4 regions of the Mesorhizobium sp. M1227 genome follow, and region 1 is predicted to be linked to each of the others. Evidence: predicted binding sites of a transcription regulator. Region 1 holds the regulator's gene; each other region holds the start of a gene.
What was found. Region 1 encodes LexA, which represses DNA repair genes until DNA is damaged. Its sites were predicted from a motif close to TGTTCNNNNTGTGTTCNG; they were not measured.
Positions count from the first base shown of each region.

Region 1 (3,096 bases):
TGGTTGACCAGCACCACGGCGGTGCGTTCGTCGATCAGCTCTTCGATGGTCGGCGCGTCGACCCCCGAGAGGCGCAGCAGCGTATCTTTTCGCGTCGAAACCACACCCTCAGCCATGTAGAGGTCCGTCGGAAAACTATCGCCCTCGGCGACGATGACCTGCCGCTCCGGTCGCATGGCCATGGCGGCGTGCAGCAGCTTGTAGATGTTGACCGATGTCGTGTCGCAGACCACCGTCTGGCCGGCCGCGGCACCGATCAGGCGCCCGAGCTGGTCGCCAAGTTCAAGCGGCATGTTGAACCAGCCGGCGGTGTTCCATGCGCGGATGAGATCATACGACCATTCTTCGGTCGCGGCCTTGTGCAGTTCATCGAAAGCGGCACGTGAAGCAGCTCCTAGCGAATTGCCGTCGAGATAGATCACTCCTTGCGGCAACACAAAGCGGTCGCGCATCGCGCGCAGCGGATCCGCGGCATCCATCGCCTTTATGGCCACGAGATCGGGAATTCCTGTCATGATTTGTCTGCTCCCCCAAGATCCAACGCAACGTCGGACACGCATCGACTGTTCTTCCATTACCTGGTTGCGCGCAGCAAGGCTCCACCGGCGAGAAGCAGCCTGACCAGGCGGTGGAAGCCGGGACTTAACCCGAGGTTGGCGTTTTGAGTTCGTTTCGTTCACGGTGCATTGACCAAACCGCACAGTCGATACGGTTCAATTCCGTGCCTTTTACCAACCGACGGCCGATGCCAGTGCCGCCTTCTAGGAGACCAGAAGGGCGCAAACGAAGCAGAATCAAGGCGATAAGGCTCGCGGCGATGAAAATGCGGTACGCCGGTAGGGGACGTCGTTTGTTTCCCGAGCCTTAACGCATTCATTAAACTTTAAACAGTTGCGGAACACAACTGGAACAGATAGTGTTTGTTCTGGGTTTGTTTTTCTGATTCTGTTGGGGGTCGCTATGCTGACACGCAAACAACACGAACTGCTTATGTTCATCCACGAAAGGTTGAAGGAAAGCGGTATCCCGCCTTCCTTCGACGAGATGAAGGAAGCGCTCGACCTGGCTTCCAAATCCGGAATCCACCGGCTGATTACGGCGCTGGAGGAGCGCGGCTTCATTCGCCGTTTGCCCAACCGGGCCCGTGCGCTGGAGGTGCTGCGCCTGCCTGACTCGATCGCCCCCGGCCTCAATGCGGCACGCAAGTTCTCGCCGAGTGTCATCCAGGGCAGTCTTGGGCAAGGCGCCCCTCGGCAAGGCAAGCCGACATCGTCGCGCGTGCCCGCAGCCGGAAATGACGACGATGTCGTCGCCGCCGTTTCGATCCCGGTGATGGGCCGCATCGCTGCCGGTGTGCCGATCGACGCCATCCAGCACCAGACGCATTCGATTTCGGTGCCGCCGGATATGATCATGGGCGGCGAGCATTATGCGCTTGAGGTCAAAGGCGATTCGATGATCGAGGCCGGCATTTTCGACGGCGACACGGTGATCATCCGCAATGCCGATACGGCGAGCCCCGGTGAGATCGTGGTGGCACTGGTCGACGAGGAGGAAGCGACGCTGAAGCGGTTCCGCCGCAAGGGCGCCTCGATCGCCCTGGAAGCCGCCAATCCGGCCTACGAGACGCGCATCTTCGGACCAGACAGGGTCAAGGTGCAGGGCAAGCTCGTCGGACTGATCCGCCGCTACTGAGCTCCGCCCTTGGCGCCGGCTTTGGGGTTGTCGGCCCGGCGGTATGGCGGCAGGCCCCGTGCCGCGCGTGAAAATTTCCGCTGCACGTGCCAGGGCCGGTATGATTTTTCGACGGCGAAGCGGATCTCGGCGCGTGTTGCCGCTTGTGGATCGAAATAGACGGCGGCACTTCCCGCGCGCGCCAGTTGCCGTTTGGTGACGACGAGGACCAGCCGGTCGTAGTAGCAGGGGTTATGGGCGGTGGCGTCGTCGATGACGATCAAGCTGGCAAAGGCGCAGGCTGGCCGCGCAGTATCGCGGTCCTTGGCTTGCGCGATGATCGCGCCGGATGGATGCCTGGCAAGGCAGAGGCCGTCCGTGCAAATGAACGGCATGCCCGGCGGTAGGTCGGCCGGATCGGCAATGTCGAATTGCGGGTCGTTCTTTCCAGGTGTTTCCGGCGCGACGATAGCCTCTGATGTGAGCGCGCGTTTCCAGTTGTCGATGGTGAACTCATTCGGGCGTGCCCGGTTGACCGCGAGTTCACCGCTGCCGATCGGCAGCGCGACCAGCCGTGCGTCCTCCGAGACCAATACGTCGGGTATGCGTGTCTGCGTTGTCGTCAGCAAGCCGGCGAGCGCAAAAGGAAGTGCCGCCAGCCGCAACCACGTCGTCGCCATGCTGGCAATGACGAGGGCGATCGTCACCAGAAGGACGGATCTCAGCGAAATCAGCCCGACCGCATCGATCGGCGAGCGCTCCGAGATCCACCCGGACAGGGCGATCATCGCCGTCAGCCCCTTGCCCATGACATAGAGAAAAGGGCCATCCGCACCGAACGGCATCGCCAGCGCGCTGAGAACGGCGAAGGGCATGACGACCAGTGACACGATGGGCATGATGGCCAGATTGGCGAACAGGCTGAGCGGCGCCACGCGCTGGAAATGCCATATGGCGAAAAGCGCCGTGGCGCTCCCTGCAATGATCGAGGTCATCGCCAGACCGCACATGCCCAGCAGGACCTTTCGAGTGGCAAAGCGTAGCGGCGACTGCCGCGGCGGCGGCGTGGTAGCCCTGCCGGCGCGGTAATCGGACCAGCCTGCATAGGCGCCGACAAGGGCCGCCGTCGCGGCGAAGGACATCTGGAAACTCGGACCGACCACCTCGTGCGGCGACACCAGGATGACCGCGATGGCCGAGATCGCCAGGTTGCGCATGGTGAGCGCGGCCCGGTCGAACAGCACGGCGATAAGCATCACCGCCAGCATGATGAAGCTGCGTTCGGCCGCCACGACAATGCCGGAAAAGACGAGGTAGGCCGCAATCGAAAAAAGCGCGGCGGCCGCGGCATATTTCTTGACCGGCCGTCGCGATGAGAAATCGGGAAACAGCGCGAAGGCACCCCGCAGCAGCGCCATGATG
Region 1 is NZ_JAMYLZ010000016.1:15,768-18,863, reverse strand. Features, by position in the region: gene kynU (kynureninase) at 1-515, opposite strand, end outside; gene lexA (transcriptional repressor LexA) at 961-1,695, shown strand; gene NKH28_RS19195 (ComEC/Rec2 family competence protein) at 1,689-3,096, opposite strand, start outside.

Region 2 (3,096 bases), on a different contig from region 1:
TTACGCTCGACCGTACCGTTTCCGGCGGCACGCATCTGCGCATCGTCCATGATGGTTTTGCTCGGGCAGCAGTGCCGGAGATCGCGATGGCAGGCGCCGGTTGCCGGCTTTCCTTTGACGCGCACACTCCCAGGCACAAGCAGATCGCCGCAAACACCCCGCGCCTCTTCCTGCGCGCGGCCTGAACGACAACAGTCAACGGAGACAACCGATGAGCGGCCTTGCCAATCTGGTGCCGATGGTGATCGAGCAGTCGAGCCGCGGCGAACGTGCCTTCGACATATTTTCGCGGCTGCTGCGCGAGCGCATCGTCTTCATCAACGGCCCGATCGATGACGGCACCTCGGCGCTGGTCTGCGCCCAGCTTCTGTCGTTGGAATCCGACAATCCCGACAAGGAGGTCTCGCTCTACATCAACTCGCCGGGCGGCGTAGTGACCAGCGGTTTCGCCATCTACGATACGATGCAGTATATCAGCTGCCCGGTCTCCACGGTTTGTATGGGCTTCGCCGCCTCGATGGCCTCGTTCCTTTTGATGGCCGGCACACCGGGGCGGCGCATCGCGCTACCCAACACCAGCATCGTGCTGCATCAGCCTCTCGGCGGTTTCCAGGGCCAAGCCTCCGATATCCAGCGCCATGCCGAGGGCATCCTTCGCACCAAGCGGCGCATGACCGATCTTTACGCCCGCCATTGCGGCCGCACCTACGAAGAAGTGGAACGCACGCTCGACCGCGACTTTTTCATGACCGCGCAGGAGGCCAAGGATTGGGGCCTCGTCGACCATGTTTTCGACACTCGCAAGCAGGCCGCATGAACGAGCCGGGCCGGCGGACGGAACTGAGGCGATTGAGCGCCCGCAATTTCAGCGCCATCGGTCTGGTCTTGCCGCTATCGCGGCACTATAGTCCGGCGATGACCGCCAGCCGCTCATCCAGCCTGTTATGCCTTGCCATCGCTACCGTTGCCGGCACGAACATGCTGGTGGGTATGGCACTTGCCCAAGATAATTCGACGTCTTCGCAAAAGCGCGCTCTGCCCGGTGTGACCAGCGATTATCGCATCGCCGAGCCAGCGCCGCGGCCTGAGCCTGACGATATGGCTCTAGGCAGCGGCAACGGCACCTTCAAGATTGGCGATACCGACGTTCGGATTTCCGGTAGCATCACCATTGATGTCGCTACCGGCGGGATCAGGCCCTCCAGCCGCTAAGTTCGCCTGGTGTGAACCACAAATATTGCGCTTCAAACGAACAGCCCCGCCATTGCTTTGCAACTGACGGGGCTTTCTTGGATCTGAAATCCAAATTGCCGGGAGTGTACTGCCGGCTTTTTATTTCGGATGCTTCGCGGCGTTCAGCCGACGATCCGACTAGCAGTCTCTGATTGTTGTGGGGATCGGCAGGTCAACGTGGGCAGGTAGCGCTAAACGCCTGACCTGGCTACTTATACCTGCCGCGGCTCCAGCGACACGTGGAGCCTCAAGGAACAATCCGGTGGAGTCATGCCTCTGCTCTCCTTCTGTTCGTTGCGACTGTCGTCGAAGCGCTCATCGCATAACCCGCGGCGTCTCGCAGGCTAGCCCCAGGCCGCGAGGCCATCGAAAGACGGCCGGCTTCGTTGACAATTGGATTCTGCCCCCATGACGCGGGGACGTCAACCTTGAATAGCCGGGTTGCCGAAAAATGTGATCGCGAGACGCTTTGTGAAGCCGGCTGCGCGGGCAGCTTTTGTCAGGAGCGTGTTCGGCCTTTGTTCTTTCCGCTTGCCCGTTCGCGCGAAAGGCGGTTAAACGCTTTGGTCGAGAGTTGTGGCGTCTCTCGAAAAGGCGGCGAAATTACCTACATAGGGGATGGTCGGGAAAACCCGCCCATCCCACGAATTCCAGATTCTGAGGCGGCGACCGGCGATGGCCGACCATAAATATCTCTCCATTCGCGGGGCACGCGAACACAATCTGAAGAATGTCGATCTCGACCTGCCGCGTGACAGCCTGATCGTCATGACCGGCCTGTCGGGGTCGGGCAAGTCGTCGCTTGCCTTCGACACCATCTACGCCGAGGGCCAGCGCCGCTACGTCGAGAGCCTTTCGGCCTATGCACGGCAATTCCTCGAAATGATGCAGAAGCCTGACGTCGACCAGATCGACGGCCTGTCGCCGGCCATCTCCATCGAGCAGAAGACCACCTCGAAGAACCCACGTTCGACGGTCGGCACCGTCACCGAGATCTACGATTATATGCGGCTTTTGTTCGCCCGCGTCGGTGTACCCTATTCACCGGCCACCGGCCTGCCGATCGAGAGCCAGACGGTTTCGCAGATGGTCGACCGGGTGCTTGCGGTCGAGGAAGGCACCCGGCTGTTCATTCTGGCGCCGATGGTGCGCGGCCGCAAAGGCGAGTACCGCAAGGAACTGCTGGAGCTGCAGAAGAAGGGTTTTCAGCGCGTCAAGGTCGACGGCGTCTTCTACGAGATCGCCGACGTGCCGGCGCTGGACAAGAAGTACAAGCACGACATCGACGTTGTCGTCGACCGCATCGTCGTGCGCGGCGATCTGGCGACGCGGCTCGCCGATTCCATCGAGACCGCGCTGAAGCTGGCCGACGGGCTGGCGGTGGCGGAATTTGCCGACAAGCCGCTCGACGCCAGCCAGACCGGCGAGGATTCGGTCAACAAATCGAAGAACGAGACGCATGAACGCATGCTGTTCTCGGAAAAGTTCGCCTGCCCGGTGTCCGGCTTCACCATTCCCGAGATCGAGCCCAGGCTGTTCTCCTTCAACAATCCGTTCGGCGCCTGCCCGACCTGCGACGGGCTCGGCAGCCAACGCGCCATTGATGCCAGCCTAGTCGTGCCCGACGAGAATGTCTCGCTGCGCGCCGGCGCCGTCAGCCCTTGGGCGAAGTCGAGCTCGCCCTACTATGCGCAGACGCTGGAAGCGCTGGGCGTTGCCTATGGCTTCAAGCTCGGCGACAAGTTCAAGGATTTGAGCGAGGAGGCAAAGCAAGCCGTCCTGCACGGCACCGGCGAGCGCGAAATCACCTTCCATTATGATGACGGTCTGCGCTCCTACAAAACGACGAAAACCTTCGAGGGC
Region 2 is NZ_JAMYLZ010000012.1:32,330-35,425, forward strand. Features, by position in the region: gene NKH28_RS16620 (SRPBCC family protein) at 1-185, shown strand, start outside; gene NKH28_RS16625 (ATP-dependent Clp protease proteolytic subunit) at 212-817, shown strand; gene NKH28_RS16630 (hypothetical protein) at 916-1,212, shown strand; gene uvrA (excinuclease ABC subunit UvrA) at 1,909-3,096, shown strand, end outside.
Region 2: a site for LexA is predicted at 1,742-1,759, ahead of uvrA (excinuclease ABC subunit UvrA). Genes of this name have one in related genera too.

Region 3 (3,096 bases), on a different contig from region 1:
GATCAGTTCCTTCAGGTTTTCCAACCGTCCCGGTGCTTCGACCGAGCGGTCGTTCTTCCACATATCGGTGTAGCCGCTCTCCTCAAGAATGGTCTCGGCGAGCTCGGTGTGCGGGGTGGTTTCCAGCGCCTTCTGCCAGCGCTCGAAATTGGCCGCGACCTCACGAAGTGCGGCGCGTGGCTTCGGCTTCAGCTCGTCGCTCTCGGCGAGTTTTGCCGCCGCCTCCAGCATCGGGATGCGCAGCGCCCGTGCGGTGTCGTGGATCTGGCGGATGGTGGCCTCGCCAAGGCCGCGCTTCGGCACGTTGACGATGCGCTCGAAGGCGAGGTCGTCGGCGCCTTGTGCGACGACGCGGAAGAAGGCCAACGCATCGCGGATTTCGAGGCGCTCGTAGAAGCGCGGGCCGCCGATGACGCGGTAGTTGAGGCCGAGCGTGACGAAGCGGTCCTCGAATTCGCGCATCTGGAAGGACGCGCGGACGAGGATCGCCATGTCGTTGAGATTGTGCTTCTGGCGCTGATAAGCCTCGATGGTCTCGCCGACGGCGCGGGCCTCCTCTTCGGAATCCCAGGCGGCGTGGACATGCACCTTCTCGTCGTCCTCGGCGATCTTTTCGGTGAACAGCGTCTTGCCGAAGCGGCCCTCATTGTGGGCGATGAGGTGGGAGGCGGTGCCGAGGATGTGCGCGGTCGAGCGATAGTTGCGCTCCAGCCGGATGATGGTGGCGCCGGGAAAATCCTTGTCGAAGCGCAGGATGTTGTCGACCTCGGCGCCGCGCCAGCCATAGATCGACTGGTCGTCGTCGCCGACGCAGCAGATATTTACGGTGGACAGGCGCGGGCTTCCCTCCCCCTTGAGGGGAGGGTGGCCGGGCGAAGCCCGGTCGGGTGGGGTCCGTGCGGCAGTGCTCGACCTACCGGCGGCAGTGCTCGACGCTCTAGCGGTGCCTTCTGCGGCAACCCCCTCCGCCCGCTTCGCGGGCACCTCCCCCTCAAGGGGGGAGGATTGCGGCCGCTGCGCCAAGAGCCGCAGCCACATGTACTGGGCGGTGTTGGTGTCCTGATATTCGTCGACGAGGATGTAGCGGAAGCGCTTGTGGTATTCCTTCAGCACGTCCGGATTGGCGCGGAAGATGCGGATCGGATGGCACAGGAGATCGCCGAAGTCGCAAGCGTTCAGCGTTTTCAGCCGCTCCTGATAGGCCTTGTAGAGCTCGCGGCCCTTGCCGTTGGCGAAGGCACGGGCATCGCCCTCGGGGATGTCGGCGGGACCGAGGCCCTTGTTCTTCCAGCCGTCGATCATCTGGGCGAACTGCTTGGCCGGCCAGCGCTTGTCGTCCAGCCCTTCGGCCTGGATAAGCTGCTTGATCAGGCGCACCACGTCGTCGGTGTCGAGAATGGTGAAGTCGGATTTGAGCCCGGCCAGCTCGGCATGTCTGCGCAGCAGCTTCACTCCAATCGAGTGGAAGGTGCCGAGCCACGGCATGCCCTCGACATTGCCTTCGCCGATCAACAGGCCGATGCGCTGCTTCATCTCGCGCGCCGCCTTGTTGGTGAAGGTGACGGCGAGGATCTGCGAGGGGAAAGCCTTGCCGGTGGCAAGGATGTGGGCGATGCGGGTGGTCAGGACGCGCGTTTTGCCGGTGCCGGCGCCGGCCAGCACCAGCACCGGGCCTTCGGTGGTTTCCACCGCCAGCCGCTGCTCGGGGTTGAGGCCGTTGAGATAATCGGGCGCGTTGTTCTGGTTGCTGCGGGCAGCCATGGCGCGCGCGGCAATGCCCGACGGGGCCACGGGCCGCGCGTTCGGTTCGTCAAAAAAGGGCATGTCTTCCGAAAAGCCGGACATCTCTCCCCGAATGTAGTGATTCGGCAGCGAAAGGCCAGAAGTGTCTCCGTTTTGTTCTCTGTCCAGTCGTAGACTCACAATCTGAATGGGTCCGCTAACCAAAACGCCGGGCTTGCAATGGGCCGGCGCCGTAAAACGCCGAGCTTGCTTGACAGGGGAGGCGGGCCGGAGAAAGTTGCGTGGGGGCAGGAACGCAATGCGGGGTTGCCCATGGACGCGTCGCGGAGCGCACCAGTCGAAGGAGCACCGTCTTGGCTGTGGTCATCACCTCCCTGATCCTTTTCCTCATCGGCCTGGCGGTTGGCGGCGGCGGCATCTGGCTCGTGACGCTGGGGGGCAGCTGGTATTACGTCATCGTCGGTCTAGCTTTCCTTGTCGCGGCCTGGCTGCTCTACAGGCGCAGATCCACTGCGCTGTGGCTCTACGCGGCGATCGTGCTCGGCACGCTCGCCTGGGCGGTCTGGGAGATCGGCTTCGACTGGTGGGAGCTCGGCCCGCGCGGCGGCATCATCGTGCTTGTCGCGCTATGGCTGTTGACGCCATGGGCGCGGCGCGGGCTTACCGGTCCCGACGGACGCGCGCCGCTGATCCTCGCCGTGCTGGCCTCGCTTGCGGTCGCCGGCTATTCGATGACGACCGATCCAAAGGATATTGCGGGTGAACTCAACACCGACAAGGTGACGCCGACCGCCGATCTCGGCGGCAACGTGCCGGCTGGCGAATGGCACTATTACGGTCGCACGCAATATGGCCAGCGCTATTCGCCGCTCGACCAGATCACCGCCGAAAACGTTGCCAATCTGCAGCCGGCCTGGACCTATCGCACCGGCGACGTGAAAGGGCCCGACGACATCGGCGAGACGACCTATCAGGTGACGCCGCTAAAAATCGCCGACACGCTCTACATCTGCACGCCGCATAATTTCGCCATCGCCATCGATGCCGCGAGCGGCAAGGAGAAATGGCGCTTCGATCCGCAGGTCAAGCTCAACAAGGACCGCCAGCACCAGACCTGCCGCGGCGTGTCCTATTATGCCGATGCCAAGGTCGCCGCCGGCCAGCCCTGCGCCACACGCATCTACCTGCCGACATCCGACGCCCGGCTGATCGCGCTCGATGCGGCGAATGGCCAGGTCTGCCCGACTTTCGCTGAAGGCGGCACGCTGAACCTGCTCGCCAACATGCCATATCCGAAGCCGGGCTATTATTATTCGACCTCGGCGCCGCTGATCGTCGCCAACAAGATCATCG
Region 3 is NZ_JAMYLZ010000003.1:105,368-108,463, forward strand. Features, by position in the region: gene NKH28_RS06000 (ATP-dependent helicase) at 1-1,845, opposite strand, end outside; gene NKH28_RS06005 (glucose/quinate/shikimate family membrane-bound PQQ-dependent dehydrogenase) at 2,097-3,096, shown strand, end outside.
Region 3: a site for LexA is predicted at 1,887-1,904, ahead of NKH28_RS06000 (ATP-dependent helicase). Genes of this name have one in related genera too.

Region 4 (3,096 bases), on a different contig from region 1:
AACGCGGGCGAGCCATGGTGCGGCGAGGTTCGCATCGGCTCCGATTCTCCGCAAGTCCCCTCCGGGTCGGGCGGGGCACCGGACCAGGAGGGGGCTACCGTCTGCAAGCCCGGGGACAGGACAGGCCGGACGGGATTTTTCGCCTGCTGCGGCCGCTTCAAGCGGCTGGCGCGAGACGCTTTGTCACAGCAGCATCAGCTGCTCGGTAGCCTTGGCGGCGGGGACGAACTGGTCGGTCCTCAGCGAGCGCCGCTCGGCATTGAGGCCGAGCCGTTTGGCAGCTATCTCGAAGCGCCGGCCGATCTGCCAGGCATAGGGGCCGGAGCCCTTCATGCGCTTGCCCCATTCCGAATCGTAGTCCTTGCCGTCGCGCATCGAACGGATCAGCGACATGACGTGGCGATAGCGATCGGGATAATGGCGCAGCAGCCAGTCCTTGAAGATCGGCGCGACCTCCAGCGGCAGGCGCAGCAGCACATAGCCGGCCTCGCGTGCCCCCGCTGCCTGTGCCGAATCGAGGATGCGCTCCATTTCCGGGTCGGTCAGTCCGGGGATGATCGGCGCGACCATCACCGAGGCCGGAATGCCGGCATCCGAAAGCTGCCTGATCGCCTCCAGCCGCTTGGTCGGCGTCGACGCGCGTGGCTCCATGGTGCGCGCCAGCATGCGGTCGAGCGTCGTCACCGACAATGCCACCTTGGCCAGCCCGCGTTCGGCCATGCGTGACAGAATGTCGATATCGCGGGTCACCAGCGCCGATTTGGTGACGATGCCGACCGGATGCCCGCGCGCCTCCAGCACTTCGAGGATCTCGCGCATGATCCGGTATTGCTTCTCGATCGGCTGATAAGGATCGGTATTGGTGCCGATGGCGATGGTGCGCGGCTGGTAATTATCCCTGGACAATTCCTTGTCGAGCAGCCGCGCCGCATCCGGCTTGGCAAACAGCTTCGATTCGAAATCCAGCCCCGGCGACAGGCCCATGAAGCTGTGCGTCGGCCGCGCGAAACAATAGACGCAGCCATGTTCGCAGCCGCGATAGGGATTGATCGACCGGTCGAAGGAGATGTCGGGCGATTCGTTGCGCGTGATGATGGTGCGCGGCTTCTCGACCTGTACCTCGGTCCTGAACGGCGGCAGCTCCTCCAGCGAATTCCAGCCATCGTCAAACACGTGTCGGCTGACCGGCTCGAAACGGCCGGACGGATTGATGCCCGCCGACCTGCCGCGGTTGCGGTCGGGACGGACACGCATGCCGCTCTGCTCGATCATCGCATTCGCCATTTCGGCCCTGCCAGCGCCGAAGGCTGCAATATCGGCACGCACGATCTGTTCCATCTTGGCCCTTTCCCAGGGACTGTCCGCCCGCTGTCGAATCGCTCTGCTCATGAATGTATTCCTATCGTATCGATGAGAACAAAGCAAGAACTTTCTCGCGGTGCGCCGCAAAAACTGGCGCTGCCCACCGCTTTCCGCTATTCGGCTAAACATGCTCAGCGTCCTGATCGAAACCCTGAACGACGAGGAGGGCCTTGCCCGCACGCTCGCCTCGCTGATCGGCGGCGCGGTCGAAGGCGTGGTGCGCGACGTTCTCGTCTGCGACACCGGCTCGACCGATCAGACGCACCGCGTCGCCGAACATGCCGGCTGCCACTATGTCAGCGGCGGCATCGCCGCCGGCATCAGGCAGGCCAAGGGCGACTGGCTGCTTTTGCTGGAACCGGGCGCGCGGCTGGGAGAGGGCTGGATCGACGAGGTCGTCGCCCATACCGCCAGGCAAACCATGGCGGCGCGGTTCTCGCGGGCACGCGGCAGCCGCGCGCCGTTCCTGTCGCGCGTCTTTGCCGGAAATCGCGCTCTCGCCGAAGGCCTGGTGATCAGCAAGCGTCAGGCCGCGGCGCTGTCGAAGAACGCCCGCAGCGCCGAAGCGATCGCCCGCGGCCTGGCGACCAGGAGGCTCCACGCCGAGATCTGGGTCGCGCCGCGGAAGTGACGGCTTACCGTCCCGGTTATGGGAACTCCGCCCAGACAAATTTTCTGGCGGGTCGTCGCTTATTGTGCATTGCACAAAATCTGGCCGGGGGTTACCATTTCCAGCGATACGGGCGAATGGGTTTGGGGTGTGCCGGAGCGGTGACGACGACTGTCGTCGATGCTGTTCCCTCGATATTTTGAGGACCCCGATGACCCTTTCAAGCCCTGACAAGTCCGGCGCCGCAAGCCTCGAGGCGATCGCACGAAACGGCGGCATGCTGCGCCGCATCGCCGCCCGCATCCCGACCTATCTTTCCGACCTTCGCGAGAATCCGGCATGGCTGCCGATGTTCATGCTGGCCCGCACCATGCCGGCGCGGCGCCTGCACTGGCGCGGTGCAAAGCCGGTTCCGCCGGCGCGCAATGTCGGTGAAACGATGTTCGCCGGCGTCGATCGCGATGCCGTCGTCGGCGCGCTGCGGACGGAGGGGCTCTATTCGGGCCTGATGCTGCCGGCCGCCATCCATGAGGAGATTGTCCGCTTCGCCGAGCGCACGCCATGCTTCGGCAATTTCGACCGCCGGCTGGAATTCCTGCCCGAAAAACACGCCGATGCCGAAAAGCATTTCGGCCGCCCGCTGCTCAGCGGTCACTATTTCGAACGGGTCCTCGACTGCAACGCTGCGGTCGCCGTGCAGCGCGATCCGCTGCTTCTCGATATCGCAGCGCACTATCTCGGCAGCCAGGCCAAGCTGATCACCACCCGCGTCTGGTGGAGCTTTCCGACCGGTGGCGTCTCGGACGCCGACAAGAACATGGCCTCGCTCGGCAAATACCATTTCGACCTCGACGACTGGCGCATGCTGAAGTTCTTTTTCTACCTGGTGCCGGTCGACGCCGACACTGGGCCGCATGTCTATGTCCGCGGCTCCCATAACCGCCGCATCCTGAAGCATCAGCTGACGCTGCTGGTCGGCCATTCGGCGGAAGAGGTGCTGGGCGTCTACGGCGAGCAGAGCCCGGTCACGCTGACCGGGCCGGCCGGCCTCGGCTTTGTCGAGGATCCGTTCGGCTTCCATATGGGCACCGTGCCGACGCTCACGCCGCGGCTGATGATGGAGG
Region 4 is NZ_JAMYLZ010000058.1:16,708-19,803, forward strand. Features, by position in the region: gene rnhB (ribonuclease HII) at 1-16, opposite strand, end outside; gene NKH28_RS32565 (PA0069 family radical SAM protein) at 184-1,338, opposite strand; gene NKH28_RS32570 (glycosyltransferase) at 1,490-1,993, shown strand; gene NKH28_RS32575 (phytanoyl-CoA dioxygenase family protein) at 2,184-3,096, shown strand, end outside.
Region 4: a site for LexA is predicted at 1,413-1,430, ahead of NKH28_RS32565 (PA0069 family radical SAM protein). Genes of this name have one in related genera too.